Regions from separate parts of the Kribbella sp. CA-293567 genome, predicted to be linked through region 2. Evidence: riboswitches for the same ligand, from Rfam matches in the RefSeq annotation. Region 2 holds a riboswitch; each other region holds the start of a gene.

Region 1 (4,207 bases), 2.4 Mb from region 2:
AGGCAGACGTTGCGGCTTTCGTTGCCCTGGGCCCGGTGATAGCCGCGGATTGCCAGCAGACCGGCCAGCTCGCCCTGTGAACCGGCGTTCGGCTGGATCGAGACCTTCGCGTAGCCGGTCACCTCGGCCAGCCAGCGCTCCAGCTGACCGATCAGCTTCACGTAGCCGGCCGCGTCCTCGATCGGCGCCAGCGGGTGCATGTCGGCGAACTCGGGCCAGGTGACGGCTTCCATCTCGGTGGTCGCGTTCAGCTTCATCGTGCAGGAGCCGAGCGGGATCATGCCGCGGTCGAGCGCGTAGTCGTAGTCCGACAGCTTGCGCAGGTAGCGCAGCATCGCGGTCTCGGACCGGTGCGTGTTGAAGACCGGGTGGGTCAGGTACTCCGAGGTCCGGGTGACCGCCTCGGTCAGGTTGCGACCGGCCAGCGTCGCGTCGTACGTGACACCGAAGGAGCCGCAGACACCGACCAGCGCGGAGGCGTCGGTCTTCTCGTCGCAGGAGATGCCGACGTGGTCCGCGTCGACCTGACGCAGCCAGATGCCGTTTTGACGGGCGTTGTCCACCACGTCCGCCGCGCGGCCCGGGACGCGCGCGAGCACGGTGTCGAAGAACTGGTCGTGCACGACCTCGACGCCACCGGCGCGCAGCGAGGCGGCGAGGCTGTCGGCGTTGCGGTGCACGCGGTCGGCGATCGCCTTCAGCCCCTCGGGACCGTGGTAGACGGCGTACATCGAAGCGACGACGGCGAGCAGCACCTGCGCGGTACAGATGTTGGACGTCGCCTTCTCGCGACGGATGTGCTGCTCACGGGTCTGCAGCGCCAGCCGGTACGCCGGTGCGCCGTCCGCGTCGACCGAGACGCCCACCAGGCGGCCGGGCAGCGAGCGCTCCAGGCCGGCGCGGACCGACATGAAGCCCGCGTGCGGACCGCCGTAGAAGAGCGGGACGCCGAAGCGCTGCGAGGAGCCGATCACGATGTCGGCGCCGGCCTCGCCGGGCGCCTCGAGCAGCGTCAGGGCGAGCAGGTCGGAGGCGACCGCGACGAGAGTCTCGCGCTCGTGCGCCGCGGCGATCAGCGGCTTGAGGTCACGGACGGCGCCACCGGAGCCGGGGTACTGGACCAGGACGCCGAAGAAGTCTCCGTCCGGCAGACCGGCGGTGGTGTCGGCGACCACGACCTCGATGCCGAGCGCCTCCGCGCGGGTCTCGACGACGGCGATCGTCTGGGCGAAGGTGTCGGCGTCGATCAGGAAGCGGTTGCTCTTGCTCTTGCGGTTCGAGCGCAGTGCCAGCGTCATCGCCTCGGCCGCGGCCGTGCCCTCGTCGAGCAGCGACGCGTTCGCGGTCGGCAGCCCGGTCAGGTCGGAGACGACGGTCTGGAAGTTCAGCAGCGCTTCGAGCCGGCCCTGGGAGATCTCCGGCTGGTACGGCGTGTAGGCGGTGTACCAGGCCGGGTTCTCGACCAGGCGGCGGACGATCACCGACGGGGTGAACGTGCCGTAGTAGCCCTGACCGATCATCGAGGTGGCGACGTTGTTGCGGGCGGCGAGCTGCCGCAGCTCGGTCAGCGCGTCGACCTCGGAGGCCGGCTCGGGCAGCCGGAGCGGCTCGGCCGACCGGATCGACGCGGGCACGGCGGCGTCCACCAGCGCGTCGACGTCGGCGTACCCGAGGGTCTCGACCATCCGGGCGATCTCGTCCGGGCGGGGCCCGATGTGGCGATCGGCGAACACGGCCGACACCTGGGGGGTGTGATCAGTCATTGAAGAGGCTCCGTTGCTGACTATTGCCGGTGGCCTCCCCCTCTGTCACGCACGCACGCTTCAGAGTCGCCTAAGGCACTCGGTCCATGGGCCTGAGAGGTTCCGGGGAGGAATTGCCCCTTCGGCGCCCGACCAAACAGCGGGACGAGACTCTCCCGAGTGCTGTGTGCGGCTGGGAAAAGACTACCTCAGCCGGTCATCCTGGCCCGGCGGCGGGCAGCGAGCTCGTCGTTGGCATGTGAGCCGGACTCGTCGTCGTGGCCGTCGAGACGCTCGGTCGGCAGCTCGGACAGCGATCCCTCGACCTCGCGCCAGACGCCGCCGAGGGCGATCCCGAAGACGCCCTGGCCGCCGGCCAGCAGATCGATCACCTCGTCCGGCGAGGTGCACATGTAGACCGAGGCGCCGTCGCTCATCAGCGTGATCTGGGTCAGGTCATCGATTCCACGTTGGCTGAGGTGGGCGATGGCGCTGCGGATCTGCTGCAGCGAGATGCCCGCGTCGAGCAGCCGCTTGATCACTTTCAGCAACAGCACGTCGCGGAAGCCGTACAGCCGCTGGGTGCCGGAGCCGGTGGCCGGGCGCACGGACGGCGAGACCAGTCCGGTGCGGGCCCAGTAGTCGAGCTGACGGTAGGTGATGCCGGCCGCGGCGCACGCGGTCGGGCCGCGGAAACCGACGTCGTCGGGCATCGGCGACAGGTCGTCGTCGAAGAGCAGACCCTGAACGCCGGCGCTGGCGGCCGCCTCGGCGTGTGCTTCGGACGTCGACTGCGCCGTCAGATCAGTGTCGCCGGTGCGTGTCACGCCTGAGCCTCCCTGGGTACCGACTGGAACGGATCACATCCGTGGAGTTACAAGGCCCCACGACTCCTTCAAGGTAAGCCGCCGCTCAGGCCGGGTCAACGACTGCCGCCCCGAGCACGATGCGTGTCGCGGTTCCGTGACGAATCGTTACCTGTCCGCCCTTGTACCAGCACCGCCCAAACCGGTCGTCCGGGCCGCCGGTCAGCTTTTGTCGAAATCCTCGGGGGTGACCTGGTCGAGGAACTCGCGGAAGCGCTCGACCTCTTCCTCCTCGACCACCTCGTCGTCCTCGTTCTCGCTGTCGGGGACCGGGATGCCGGCCTCGGCCAGGATCTCCTCGGTGCAGAACACCGGCGTACCGGTGCGCAGGGCCAGCGCGATCGAGTCCGACGGGCGGGCGGAGATCTCGGTCTTGTCGTCGAAGACCAGGATCGCCTCGAAGACACCGTCGGTCAGGTTCACGATCCGGACCTGGCTGAGGGTGTGGCCGAGCACCCGGATGGTCTCCGCGAACAGGTCGTGGGTCAGTGGACGAGGTGGTTCCATCCCCTGCTGGGCGAACGCGATCGCGCTCGCCTCGGCCGCACCGATCCAGATCGGCAGGTACCGCTCGCCGCCGACCTCCCGGAGCAGCACGATCGGCTGACTCGAGGGCATCTCAACCCGGACTCCGACCACGTCGACTTCGCGCACGGCTTCAGCCTACTCTGCGGGCCGGACCGGGGCTGCCCCGGCGGGGTCGCCCCCGCCCGGCGACGGCCCCTTGGTTACGCGGCGGCGGACCGGAGTACCGGTCAGCGACCGAGCCGGGAGCGAACCAGTGCCGCATGCAACCGGACCGCCAGCGCGGCCAGCTCCAGCGTCTTGTCGTCCCGCCGCGGCTGCACGACCTGCTCGATCAGCCCGACCTCGCGATCGGCGGCCGCCCGGAACGGCCGCAGGTGCCGCGGCTCGATCCCGTACTGCGCGAACTCCGCCGCCGCCTTGGCGATCAGGATCGCGTCGCCGTCGTAGTGCTTGCCGCGGGCCACGACCAGGTTGTGGCTCTCCAGTTGCTCGAGCAGCTCCGGCGCGATCCCGGCCGCCTCGCACAGCTCGCCCCGGGTCAGCTTCAGCTCGGTCCCGTACGTCGAGAAGTCCTCGGCGTCCGGCAGACCGGCCGGCTGGGGCAACCGGTCGGGCGCGGCGGGACGGCCACCCGGCGCGGGCGGACGCAACCCGCGGTCCATCGCGCCGAGATGGTCCTTGATCACCTTGAGCGGCAGGTACTGGTCCCGCTGGGCGGTCAGGACGTAGCGGAGCCGCTCGATGTCGCCGGCACTGAACTTCCGGTACCCCGACGCGGTCCTGGCCGGCGTCACCAGCCCCTCCGCCTCGAGGAAGCGGATCTTGGAGATGGTGACGTCGGCGAACTCGGCCTGCAGGAGCTGCAGCACCTCACCGATGCTGCTGCCCCCAACCGGAGTCGCTTCGTCCCCCGCCGCGGCACCCCGGTCGGGGTCTCCGACCGCTGGGTCAGGCCTGACCACTGGCGTAGTAGACCAGTCGGTACTTGCCGATCTGGACCTCGTCGCCGTTCGACAGCTGCAGCTCGTCGATCCGGTCACGGTTGACGTACGTACCGTTCAGGCTGCCGAC
Region 2 (4,207 bases):
GTGAAAGCGCTGACAAGCGGCGTTGTGTCGGGTATTAAGCAGCGGAACGCTCCTCACATAGATAGGCCAGTGTCCGCTCTAATTGATGTCCGCGCGAGGCGCGATCGCGTTGTAGCAAGCGACGCACAGTGGCAGGCATCGCTGATGTCGGCTGGTGCCCATGACTGCGCCGAGGGCAACAATGCGCAGCAACCGGCCTGGCTCCGCTGCGGCCGGGCAGGTACCTGGATCGTCGTGGTAAAGCTGGCAGACGCACCGGCACCCACCCGGCTGGTGCTGTTCCCAGCTCAACAGGGCTTCCATCGTCAGGTACAACATCAGGGTTAATCTGTGTGTGCAGGATCCCGGGGGCCTGGGAAGCTTCCACTGCGACGTCTACCAGGGAGCCCTCGTGCACGCACACCAAGCTCGCACCAATGCAATGGTGACCGGATGCAGCCGCAGCAAGTACTCAACGTACGTGCAGGTAGCGTATTCGATCATGGCCAACTACCAGTACTACCCCAGCCCCGTCGAATCGAATCAGACCTCGATCAAGTGCGGGTTCTGATGTGATCTGGGTTCTGAGCCAGACGCAGCCACGCATCGAGGTATGGCCGGTCACCATGCCGGACATGCCCGATGGATACACCCTGAAGGTTCGGGTGATTGTGACGGAACCCACCGAGCCGGATTGGATTCCGCCGGAAGTCCGTGGGTTGTAGAGGTCTGGCTCGAGGACGGGACTCCACTCATCGAGCGGGGCGATTCCGCCGGCTTCGAGGCCGACAGCGTAGAGACCACCGCCGGGTTCGAACCGCTCCCCGCAAACCGAGCGGTTGGCAGGATCTCGGTTCGCAACGACTCCGTCGGGGCATGGAGCATCGCCCCTCCGACGGCCGAAAGCGAAGCCAGCCCCACTCGCAGCTAGCCCCACACCTGGTCCGGGCCGGCGACACTCCTCGATCACCGGCCCGGACTGGTGACATCCAAATTACCGGGTGATCTCCTGGCAGCCGTAGCCATCGAACGGTGCTGACGAGTCAGGTACCGAGCCTGCAGAAACTGCCGGATGATCGCCTCGCCGTGTCAGGCGGCCGACTTTGGTCGCCTGCCCGCCGCTGCAGCGGCGGGCAACCGGTCCGACCATGCCCCCGCCTGCGCGCCACCGGCTCAGCAGTAAGTAGGCCTGGCGCCGCGACAGCCCGAGCTCGCCGGCCGCCTTGTCCACAGCAGTCACGCCAGCGGTGTCGAGCGCGGCCAGGCGGCTGCTGATCACCGCGGCTTGCCGTACGGCGACTCCCATAACTCGTCCGACGCCGTCAGCAAACCGCGCTCAAGCCCCTCATGACCGACAGCATCTCCAGGCTCGCGTAACCGCCGAACTCGCACGCTAGTGCAGACGGCTTCGGTACACCGGCAGTCCCCTGCAAACCAGCCACTTCGGAGCGTGGAATCCGTGCAGGCTACTTCTGACACCGACAGCGACAATCGATCGGCGTCGGTGTTGTAGAACGATTGATCCTCAATACCCGCCTTCTACCTACTCAGGCGGTAAGGGCAGAGCTGCCGTGATCGTGCTTAGATCCGGATCTCCTGGATGTATCAACTCTCGAAGGCGACCTCACAAGAGTCGCACTCCGTCGTGCACCCACATCGAGGCAGTGACCTCGCCTCACTCAGGGCACTCCACGGCGAGAGTGTCGCATGGACCGCAGTAGCCGGCCAGCATCGCAGTCCCGTCCTATAGGAGATTCGCCAGATGTCGGCGCCACGCGCGCGCCGGTCGCCGGTCGCCGAAAGAGTTCTACATCATCTGTTGCTTCCGCCACTGGATCGATCAATAGTCGCGCGCGGCGGAGACGAGGAGCCTTGTCCCAGCGGGCGGCACCTAACGCTCCTGTGCGCAAAAGCTGGCCGCTGGAGCAGTTGGGTGGTTCCGATCGGCGGTCTCGGCCGATTGACCATACTGAGCGCTTCGCCCTAGAGTCGGACGCTCAACTTCATATCGCGCCGCTCGAATCGGGGCGGGAGAGCTCTTGCCCAATATGGCAAGGCGCCGAAGGAGCAACTCTCCCCAGAATCTCTCAGGCCCATTTACCGTCCCGGTGAGGCGAACTCTGGAAAGCCAGGACCACGGTCCTGCACCCAAGGTGCAAGCCGCCCACCGGGCGGTGAAGCTCTCAGGTACCGATGACAGAGCGGGGAGGTCACCCACCGTGGTACCGCATCATGCGGTGCCTGACACAGGGAGCCTCCCACTCATGACGACGTCGCACGACAAGTCCAGGCAAACGCCGCTGTACGCCGAACATCAGCGTCTCAGTGCCTCCTTCACCGACTTTGCCGGCTGGTCCATGCCGGTGCGCTACTCCTCCGACATCGCGGAGCACATCGCTGTCCGTACCGCCGCCGGCCTGTTCGACCTGTCGCACATGGGCGAGATCGAGCTGACCGGTCCGCAGGCTGGGCTCGCGCTCGACCACGCCCTGGTCGGTCACCCGTCGAAGCTCGCGATCGGCCGAGCGCGGTACTCCATGCTTTGCGACCCGGACGGCGGCATCCTCGACGACCTGGTTGTCTACCGGCTCGCCGAGGAAAGGTTCTTGGTCGTCGCCAACGCGGGTAACGTGGACCCCGTACTCGAAGCCCTTGAGCAGCGCGTGACCAGCTATGACGCCCAGCTCCGCGATGCAACTCATGATTGGGCCTTGATCGCTGTGCAAGGTCCTGCGGCGGCGGCCATCGTGTCGGAGTTGACCGACACGGAACTGGCTGAGCTCAAGTACTACGCGATCGCCGAAGCCACTCTCGCCGGGAGCGACGTGCTGCTCGCTCGCACCGGGTACACCGGCGAGGACGGCTTCGAGATCTACGGCCGTCCCGAGCACGCGGAGCATCTCTGGACCGAACTGCTCCGCGTCGGCGAGCCGCACGGGCTGGTGCCGGCCGGACTGGCGTGCCGCGACACCCTGCGACTGGAGGCGGGCATGCCGCTGTACGGCCACGAACTCAGCCGTGACGTGACGCCCTTCGAAGCCGGGCTGGGCCGGGTTGTGGCTTTCGGCAAGGAAATCGCGTTCGTCGGCGATCAGGCACTCGCCGTACGCCGAGACGCCGGCCCTCGACGCCTGCTGGTCGGTCTGGTGTCGTCTGGCCGGCGCTCACCCCGCAGCGGCTACTCAGTACTGGACCCCGGAACCGGCGCGGTTGTCGGCAGCGTGACCAGCGGCGCCCCCTCACCGACACTCGGTCATCCCATCGCGATGGCCTACGTCAACGTCGGTTTCGACCAGCCGGGGACGCAACTGCACGTCGACATCCGCGGCACCCGGGACGACGTCGAGGTCGTCGCTCCCCCCTTCTACCGCCGCGCCCAATGACCACACCAGGAGCTTCCATGTCCGTGCCTGCCCACCTCAAGTACACCGCCGAGCACGAGTGGCTCGACCTCGACGGAGACATCGCCACCATCGGTATCACCGCCTTCGCCGCCGATGCGCTCGGGGACGTCGTGTACGTCGACCTCCCCGCGACCGGCACCATCGTCACCGCGGGCGAGGCTTGCGGTGAGATCGAGTCGACGAAGTCTGTCAGCGACCTGTTCGCCCCGGTGGACGGCGAGGTCGTCGAGACCAACGAGGCGGTCGCGTCCGAACCCGGCGTACTGAACACCGACCCCTTCCAGTCCGGCTGGCTGTTCCGGTTGAAGGTCAGCGACCTGGGAGAACTACTAGACGCCGCGGCGTACGAGTCCCTGATCGGAGGCGAGTGAGATGAACACCCACAACCAGTCGCTGGTTGACTTCGACCCGGAGATCCACGCCGCCATCCGCGCCGAACTCGGACGCCAGCAGAACACGCTCGAACTGATCGCCAGCGAGAACTTTGCCCCCGTCGCGGTGATGGAGGCGCAAGGCTCCGTCCTGACCAACAAGTATGCCGAGGGCTACCCCGGCCGGCGGTACTACGGCGGCTGCGAGCACATCGATGTCGTCGAGCGACTCGCCATCGCCCGGATCAAGCAACTCTTCGGCGCCGGCTTCGCGAACGTTCAGCCGCATTCGGGTGCCCAAGCCAACGCGGCCGCCATGGCCGCACTGCTCGAGCCAGGCGACACGATCCTTGGCCTCGACCTCGCCCATGGCGGACATCTCACTCACGGTATGCGGCTCAATTTCAGCGGCAAGCTGTACGACGTTGTCGCGTACCACGTGCGCGACAGTGA
Region 3 (4,207 bases), 1.8 Mb from region 2:
TCCTGAGCCCATGCACCTCGACATCGCGCTGCGGATTGGGTGCCTTCGGCAGCCCGAGACAGTTGGTCACGGCCATCAGCGTCGGCGGCAGCTTCAGGTCCGCGGTGTTCCGGGCGATTCGACGTAGGTGAGCAGCAAACTCGCCGTACGTGCGGACGGGCAGGCTCAGATCCCGGCAGAACGGCGCCAGCGGGTTCGGCGCCAGCCCGGTCGGTACGGGCGGCTCACCGGTCGGCGGAGCGCTCTCGTCGAGCCGCTTGAGGAGGTTGGCCAGCGCGGCCCATCTCGGCTCGTACAGCTGACGGAAGGCGCCGAACGTCAGCGAGTACGGCGTTGCCTTCAGCGCGGATTGCCGAGGATCGGGGAGCTCACCTCGGGCTGCCCTGGCGACCAGGTCTGCCCAGAGTGCCGAGATGTCGCGGCCGTGCAGCGAACAGGTGGTGGTCTGCTTGCACCACTTCACGAACTCCGAGAACGAGTCCTGGACCGTGGCGGCCTGGTCGTCGAGCCATCGACCGGTGGTCGCGTCGCCGTGGTCGAAGACGCTCTCCAGTACCAGGGCACGGAGGCGGTGCGGATACCTCTCGGCGTACTGCTGGCCGAGGAGGGTGCCGTACGAGCTGCCATGGAAGGTCAGCTTGGACTCGCCCAGCGCCGCGCGGATCGCCTCGACGTCACGCACCGACTGCAGGGTGTCGACGTGGTCGTAGAGCGGACCGGTGTTGGCGCGGCAGTCCTGCGCCAGGTCGCGGTTGTAGCGGATCGTCTGCTCGAAGGCCGCCCGGTCGGCGATCACCGGCGACGGCTGCTGGGCCAGCAGCGCGGCCGAACAGACGACCGGGTTGCTGCGGGCGATCCCGCGCGGATCGAAGCTGACGATGTCGAACCTTTCCTCGATCAACTCGGGGAAGCGGGTCATCCCGGTGCGGATCCGGTCGACACCTGAGTCGCCGGGACCGCCGGGGGCGAAGAAGAGGGTCCCGACGCGGGCGGCCGGGATCTTCGCCGTACGGCGGGCGATCACGAGGCCGAAGGTCGGGCCGGCCGGGCGGTTCCAGTCGACGGGGACCTGCAGAGTGGCGCACTTGGAGCCGCGAACCAGTTCTGGGTCTTCGGTGGGTCTGACCTCGCAGTCCGTCCACTTCAGGGCGGCGGGCGGGGCAGCGGAGGCCGGCAGTGTGGTCAGGCAGGCGACGAACAGGCCGCCGACCACGCCCCAGGTAGTGCTTCTGAGCTTCATCCACCGATCCTCGGCAAGCGGCTCCCGAAGCGCATCCGGGGTGACCCCGGCCCGGACCCCGGCAGGGTTCGAGGGACTTGTTAGGGTCGGTGCCCTGATGACTGAGACGACGACCGCGGTAGGGAAGCCGGCCCGATCCAAGCACGCGCGGGTCTTTCGTGCAGTGGCGATCGCCGAGGCGCTGTCCTGGACCGGACTGCTGATCGGCATGCTGTTCAAGTACGTGCTGTCCGACAACGAGATCGGCGTGAAGATCTTCGGGCCGATCCACGGCGGCATCTTCGTCGCCTACGTGCTGACCGTGCTCGCGGTCCGCAAACCGCTGCGGTGGAGCCTGCCGGTCACGCTGGCGGCGCTCGCGGCCAGCATCCCGCCGCTGTTCACCTGGTTCTTCGAGTTGTGGGCCCAGCGCACCGGCCGGCTGTCCTGAGTTCACCGGCCAACGGATTGACGCGCGCCGCCGGTGCGCCGTACCGTCGCGGCGAGTGACAAAAGAAGCAGCCGCATGAACCCGTGCGGGAGAGACCCGGGCCTGACCCGGGCGCCGTAGGAGCAACTCTCCCCAAGAATCTCTCAGGCACCTTCACCGTACGGGCGAGGCACCTCTGGAAGGCACACTGCCTGACAGAGCGGGGAGGCATACCAATCGGTCAGTGACGACCAGGAGGCCTCCAGTATGGCGATCAGTGTGTTCGACCTGTTCAGTATCGGGATCGGTCCGTCGAGTTCCCACACGGTGGGACCGATGCGAGCCGCCCGGACCTTCGCGCTCGGTCTGGTGGCCGACGGTCTGCTCGACCGTACGGCGGCCGTCGAGTCGCAGCTCTTCGGCTCGCTCGGGGCCACCGGCCACGGGCACGGCAGCAACAAGGCGGTCATCCTCGGGCTGGAGGGTGAGGACCCGGAGACGGTCGACACCCGCTCGGTCGAGACCCGGGTGGCCGCGATCCACGCGGCCGGCGTACTGCGGCTGGCCGGGCAGCGGGAGATCGTCTTCGACGAGGGCAACCAGCTGATCATGCACCGCCGCAAGGCGCTGCCCTACCACCCGAACGGGATGACCTTCCTGGCCCGTTCCGCCGAGGGCGACGTACTGCGCGAGCGCACCTACTACTCGGTCGGCGGTGGTTTCGTCGTCGACGAGAACGCCGCGGCCGGTGACCGGATCGTCGCCGACCGGACCCCGCTCAAGTACCCGTTCCTCTCCGGTGACGCGCTGCTCGAACGGTGCCGCGAGTCGGGGCTGTCGATCAGCGAGATCATGCTCGCCAACGAGCAGGCCTGGCGGACCGAGCAGGAGATCCGCGACGGCCTGCTGCACATCTGGCAGGTGATGCAGGACTGCGTCGAGGAGGGCTGCGAGACCGAGGGCACGCTGCCGGGCGGGCTGAAGGTGCCGCGCCGGGCGCACGCGCTGCATCAGAAGCTGAGCAGCGACAAGTGGTCGGTGGACCCGCTGAAGGTGATGGACTGGGTCAACCTGTTCGCGCTCGCGGTGAACGAGCAGAACGCGGCCGGTGGCCGGATCGTCACCGCGCCGACCAACGGCGCGGCCGGCATCATCCCGGCGGTGCTGCACTACTACTGCCGGTTCGTGCCGGGCGCGAACGAGGACGGGGTGGTCCGGTTCCTGCTGGCCGCCGCGGCGATCGGCGTTCTGTACAAGGAGAACGCGTCCATCTCCGGTGCCGAGGTGGGCTGTCAGGGCGAGGTCGGATCGGCCTGCTCGATGGCCGCCGCCGGGCTGTGCGAAGTACTGGGCGGAACGCCCGAGCAGGTCGAGAACGCGGCCGAGATCGCGATGGAGCACAACCTCGGGCTGACCTGCGACCCGGTCGGCGGACTGGTCCAGATCCCTTGTATCGAACGCAACGCGATGGCGTCGATGAAGGCGATCAACGCGGCCCGGATGGCGATGCACGGTGACGGCGTGCACGTGGTCTCGCTGGACAAGGTGATCAAGACCATGCGTGAGACCGGCGCCGACATGAAGATCAAGTACAAGGAGACCTCACGAGGCGGCCTGGCCGTGAACGTGATCGAGTGCTGACGGATCCTCCACGTGCGCGTTGTGCCCGAGCCCGGGCAACGTGACGACCTGACCGTGCAGAGCGGTCAGGTCGGCGTCGGTGTTCATCGGATCGAGCTCACCACGAGCCAGGACGACCTCGCCCTGGCTCGCCGCGATCAGCCTCGCCATCTCCGGCGCACCGACCCCGAACGTGCCCGGATCCATCGCCAGCCGCCATCGTCCGTCGACCTCCCGCAGCCCGTGCCCGACGACCTCGCCGGCGGGATCGACCAGACCTTGCAGCCCTGAAACCTTGAGAAACCGAGCCGCCGCCGCGTCCCGGTCCTCGAACCACGTCACCGGCTTCCGAGCCAGCGCCCCCGCCCGGCCCAGGTCATCGGCCGACCAGCTGACCTTGACCCCCAACGCAACCACGCGATCAACCTGTACGCCGTACCGGCCGCCGGCCAGCTCGAGCGCGATCACCCCGCCCAGCGAGTGCCCGACGACAACCAGCCCCCGGCGTACCGGCAACCCTTCGGCAACCCCCGCGGCCATCGCCTCGAACGTGTACCCCGGCAAACTCCCCGCCACCCCATGCCCCGGCAGATCAGGCGCCACCCGAGGCCCTCCCCACCCATCCCAAACCCGCCCGTTGGCACCGAGCCCATGCAACAACACGAGAGCAGACATACGCACCAGGCTGCCACAGGATGTGACCGAGGGTGCTGTGACTGTGTGCGGTAGTGGGCGTGCGGGTGGTGAGAATTGTTGTTGGGGGTGTTTGAAACGGCGGGTGACCGCTACTGTGCGGGTCTTGTGAAGCCGTTCTTTGAGGGAGAACAGGCAGAACGTCACTGGGGCCGGGCGAATGCTGAGGAGCTTCTCCGTCGGGTTGTGGTGGTTGTTGCTGCGTCGTTGGGCGTGTACGCCGTGCTGGTGGTGGTCAGCCTGCT
Region 4 (4,207 bases), 400 kb from region 2:
GCTTCTTGCCGCTCCCCTGGCACAGGCCCCACAGCGCACGCTCGGAGCTGCCGATCTCCGACCACCGCTGCGGCCGGGCCAGCCCTTGGGCAGCCTTGGCCGACGCGGCATCGGGCGCCATCGCCAGCACCTGCTCCACGTCCCAGCCCGCCACCGCACCCCCCACCGCTCAGCCCGTTACCCCGCAGATCCTGCCACCCGCCGCCGACACACCACCTCACCTGCCCCGACTTCGGACAGAGCGACAGGAAGTAGTGCGCGGCAACTAGTGCACCTGAGCGGAGGTGGCGGCGATGTGGACAGCGTCTGGCGGTGCACTACCTGTCCGTAGGTACACCGCCCGGCGCGACCTCGGTGCTCAGCCCAGCGAGGCGTAGAGCGGATGGGCGGCAGCCAGTGCGCTGACCGCTTGCCCCAGTACGGCGGCGCGGCGGTCGTCGAAGCCGGGGAGCAGCGCCCGGGCGATGATCTCGGCGACCTCCTCGAAGGCCGGCTCACCGAAGCCACGGCTGGCCAGGGCCGGTGTCCCGATCCGCAGGCCCGAGGTGACCATCGGCGGCCGAGGGTCGAACGGCACCGCGTTGCGGTTCACCGTGATGCCGATCTGGTGCAGCCGGTCCTCTGCCTGCCGGCCGTCGAGTTCCGAGTCGCGCAGGTCGGCCAGGACGAGGTGCACGTCGGTGCCGCCGGAGACGACCGCGACGCCGGCCTGCTCGAGATCGTCGGCCAGCAGGCGATCGGCGAGGATCCTGGCGCCCGCCAGCGAGCGCTTCTGCCGCTCGCGGAACTCCGGGCTCGCCGCCAGCTTGAAGCCGACCGCCTTGGCGGCGATGACATGCTCCAGCGGCCCGCCCTGCTGGCCGGGGAAGACCGAGCTGTTGACCTTCTTGGCCAGGTCGGCGTCGTTGGTCAGGATCACCCCACCGCGCGGACCGCCGAGCGTCTTGTGGGTGGTGGTCGTGGTGACGTGCGCGTAGGGCACCGGGTTCGGGTGTTCACCAGCCGCGACGAGTCCGGCGAAGTGCGCCATGTCGACCATCAGGTACGCCGAGACGGAGTCCGCGATCCGGCGGAACTCCGCGAAGTCCAGCACCCGCGGATACGCCGACCAGCCCGCCACGATCAGGGCCGGCTGGTGCTCCTTCGCGAGCCGCTCGACCTCGTCCATGTCGACCCGATGGTCGTCGGCGCGCACGTGGTAGGGCACCACGTCGTACAGGCGGCCGGAGAAGTTGAGCCGCATGCCGTGGGTGAGGTGGCCGCCATGGGCGAGGTCGAGGCCCATGATCGTCTGCCCGGGCTGGAGCAGCGCGCTCATCACCGCGGCGTTGGCGGAGGCACCGGAGTGCGGCTGGACATTGGCGAAACCGGCGCCGAACAACTCCTTCACCCGGTCCTGGGCGAGGCGTTCGATCACGTCGATGTGCTCGCAGCCGCCGTAGTACCGGCGGCCGGGGTAGCCCTCGGCGTACTTGTTGGTGGCCACCGAGCCCTGGGCCTGGATCACCGCGAGCGGCGCGAAGTTCTCCGAGGCGATCATCTCCAGCGTGCTCTGCTGGCGGCCGAGCTCGGCCGCCAGCGCGGCGGCGATCTCGGGGTCGAACTCGGTGAGTGGCGTCTCCAGCACGATCACTCACCCCGCTCGATCAGCTCGGTGTACGCCGCGGCGTCGAGCAGCCCGGCGGGTTCTTCGGTCAGCCGGAGCTTGACCAGCCAGCCGGCGCCGAACGGGTCGCTGTTCAGCAGTCCCGGTTCGGCCACCGCGGCCTCGTTGACCTCGGCAACCTCTCCACCGGCCGGGGCGTGCAGGTCGCCGACCGACTTGGTGGACTCGATCTCACCGAAGGCGGCGCCCGCGGTGAGCGCGGTACCGACCGGTGGGAGGTCGAGGAAGATGATGTCGCCGAGCGCGTCGGCGGCGAACGCGGTGACGCCGATCAGCACGAGTCCGCCGGCATCGGGGCACAGCCATTCGTGGCCCGCGGTGTAGCGGTACCGGTCGTCGCCGGGCAGCGCGCCGGCAGGACTTTGGGGCATGAGGAGGCTCTTTTCCCCCGGCCGTGGCCGGGATGGTGGGCCTCCCCGCTCTGTCATCGGTACCTGAGAGCTTCACCGCCGGTCGGGCGGTTTGCACCGTGGGTGCGGGATCGACTCGATCCCGGCTTTCCAGAGTCGCCTCTTCCGAGCGGTATCGGGGCCTGAGAGATTCTGGGGAGAGTTGCTCCTCCGGCGTCCCCTCACCTGATGCGGCGGGGACTCTCCCGCCCGGTGTCGACGGCGCGGTCTTGAGTTGTCGGAGCTGACAGTAGGCGATGCCCGACCGCTTGTCGAGATGCTCCTCAGCCGCGGAGCACGGCTGGTGCATGGCGCTTCGCGGGCTGGGTACAGAGGGATTGGTAAGCGACAACCGAGCAATTGTTCGATGGGTAGGAGCGTCTGATGAGCACCAACGACGAGGTACAGCCGGTCCCCGACAAGGATCCGGCGGACTGGTCCACCGGGGACGAGCCGATGACCGGGCCGCAGGCGTCGTACCTGAGCACTCTCGCGCAGGAGGCCGGCGAGGAACTGCCGGCCGGCGAGTTGACGAAGGCCGAGGCGTCGCAGCTGATCGAGGAGCTGCAGGTGCGCACCGGCCGAGGTCAGAGCTGAGCCGGTCCGGATCGGGGACTCACTGCCGACAGCTTAGGCCAGGAGGCTCCGGATCGTCTCGGTGATCTCCGCCGGAGCTTCTTCGGCCATGAAGTGGCCGGCGGTGGTGGTGGAGTGGCGCAGGTCCGGCGCCCAGGCGGACCAGAGGGCGGCGGCGTCGAAGCCGAGGGCGCTGCCCCAGTCCTGCTGGACCACGGCGACCGGCATCCGCAGCTTGTTGCCGGCGGCAAGGTCTTCGCGATCGTGCTCGACATCGATTCCCGCGCTCGCGCGGTAGTCGGCAACGATCGAGACCACAGCCTCGCGGGAAGCCGTCAGGTAGGCAGCCCGGATCTCCGCCGGGATCGCGGCCGGGTCTTTGATCCACAGGTCGAGGAAGTAGCTGAAGAAGGCGTCCGGCGCGGCCGCGATCAGCTCCTCGGGCAAGCCGGGCGGCTGGGCCATCAGGTAGAGGTGGAAGGCGACAGCGGCGTTGACGCCGTGCATCGCGTCCCACATGTCCAGGGTCGGCAGCACGTCGAGGCAGACCAGCTGGGTGATCTTGTCCGGGTGGTCGAGCCCGGCGCGGAAGGCCACCAGAGCACCCCGATCGTGTCCGACCAGCGCGAACTCCGGGTGCCCGAGGGCGGCGGCCAGGGCCACGATGTCGGCGGCCATCGTGCGTTTCGAGTACGCCGTACCGTCGGTCTCCGCCGGCTTGTCGCTGGCGCCGTAGCCGCGCAGGTCGGGGCAGATCACCGTGTGGTCGGTCGCCAGCTCGGCGGCGACGTGCCGCCAGATCAAGTGGGTCTGCGGGAAGCCGTGCAGCAGCACGATCGGGGTGCCGGTGCCGCCGATCGCGGCGTTCAGCGAGACCCCGTCGGCGACCTGCACGTGCTGATAGGTGAAACCAGGAATCTTCATGGAAAGAGCCTGCCGCGCGCCGATGAGCATCCGATGAGCAGAGCTATACGGTGAGCTGGTGCAGGTGGCTTTCGGGGTGCTCGGACCGGTGACGGCCTGGCGCGACGGCGCCGAGCTGGCACTGAGGGGACCTCGGCATCGCGCCGTCCTGGCTCGCCTGATCATCGCCCGCGGCCGGATCGTGCCGGTCAACTCGCTCGTCGACGACCTGTGGACGGTCCCGCCCGACGGCGCCACCAGCTCCGTCCGCACCTTCGTGGCGGCACTTCGGCGCGCGCTGGAGCCTGACCGGCCGCCGCGCACGCCGCCCGCGCTGCTGATCACCGAGGGTCCGGGCTATGCCCTGAAAGCAACTGACGTCGACGCTTGGCGCTTCGAGCAGTCGCTGGAGGAGAGCGCCACGCGCCCGCCGCAAGACGCATTGGCCATGCTCGAAGCGGCAGTCGCCCAGTGGCGAGGTCCGGCCTATGCAGAGTTCGCCGACGCGGTTTGGGCTCATGCAGAGCGCTCCCGGCTGGCGGAGCTGCGGCTGACCGCCATTGAGCGCCAGGCCGAGGCAAGACTCGCGCTGGGACTTGCTGCGGACGCAGTACCGGCACTGGATGCGCATGTGGCCGAGCACCCGTGGCGTGAGGACGCCTGGCGGCTGCTG

The links. A riboswitch is a leader RNA that binds a small molecule or an ion and turns the genes downstream of it on or off. The one in region 2 is predicted to bind glycine.
Region 1: linked by a shared signal. The riboswitch ahead of gcvP (aminomethyl-transferring glycine dehydrogenase) and the one ahead of gcvT (glycine cleavage system aminomethyltransferase GcvT) in region 2 are both predicted to bind glycine.
Region 3: linked by a shared signal. The riboswitch ahead of OX958_RS04260 (L-serine ammonia-lyase) and the one ahead of gcvT (glycine cleavage system aminomethyltransferase GcvT) in region 2 are both predicted to bind glycine.
Region 4: linked by a shared signal. The riboswitch ahead of gcvH (glycine cleavage system protein GcvH) and the one ahead of gcvT (glycine cleavage system aminomethyltransferase GcvT) in region 2 are both predicted to bind glycine.

Annotation. Positions count from the first base shown of each region.
Region 1 is NZ_CP114065.1:4,394,316-4,398,522, forward strand. Features, by position in the region: gene gcvP (aminomethyl-transferring glycine dehydrogenase) at 1-1,763, opposite strand, end outside; glycine riboswitch at 1,834-1,931, opposite strand; gene OX958_RS20130 (MerR family transcriptional regulator) at 1,952-2,569, opposite strand; gene OX958_RS20135 (bifunctional nuclease family protein) at 2,771-3,262, opposite strand; gene ftsR (transcriptional regulator FtsR) at 3,364-4,005, opposite strand; gene OX958_RS20145 (FHA domain-containing protein) at 4,085-4,207, opposite strand, start outside.
Region 2 is NZ_CP114065.1:6,745,558-6,749,764, reverse strand. Features, by position in the region: gene OX958_RS35440 (DUF6372 family protein) at 79-303, opposite strand; glycine riboswitch at 1,998-2,092, shown strand; glycine riboswitch at 2,094-2,189, shown strand; gene gcvT (glycine cleavage system aminomethyltransferase GcvT) at 2,244-3,362, shown strand; gene gcvH (glycine cleavage system protein GcvH) at 3,380-3,754, shown strand; gene glyA (serine hydroxymethyltransferase) at 3,756-4,207, shown strand, end outside.
Region 3 is NZ_CP114065.1:885,497-889,703, forward strand. Features, by position in the region: gene OX958_RS04250 (alpha/beta hydrolase) at 1-1,240, opposite strand, end outside; gene OX958_RS04255 (DUF3817 domain-containing protein) at 1,338-1,670, shown strand; glycine riboswitch at 1,747-1,839, shown strand; gene OX958_RS04260 (L-serine ammonia-lyase) at 1,917-3,290, shown strand; gene OX958_RS04265 (alpha/beta fold hydrolase) at 3,252-3,944, opposite strand; gene OX958_RS04270 (hypothetical protein) at 4,149-4,207, shown strand, end outside.
Region 4 is NZ_CP114065.1:7,141,321-7,145,527, forward strand. Features, by position in the region: gene OX958_RS33120 (SWIM zinc finger family protein) at 1-154, opposite strand, end outside; gene glyA (serine hydroxymethyltransferase) at 359-1,627, opposite strand; gene gcvH (glycine cleavage system protein GcvH) at 1,630-2,037, opposite strand; glycine riboswitch at 2,177-2,274, opposite strand; gene OX958_RS33135 (DUF3072 domain-containing protein) at 2,440-2,652, shown strand; gene OX958_RS33140 (alpha/beta fold hydrolase) at 2,686-3,555, opposite strand; gene OX958_RS33145 (AfsR/SARP family transcriptional regulator) at 3,614-4,207, shown strand, end outside.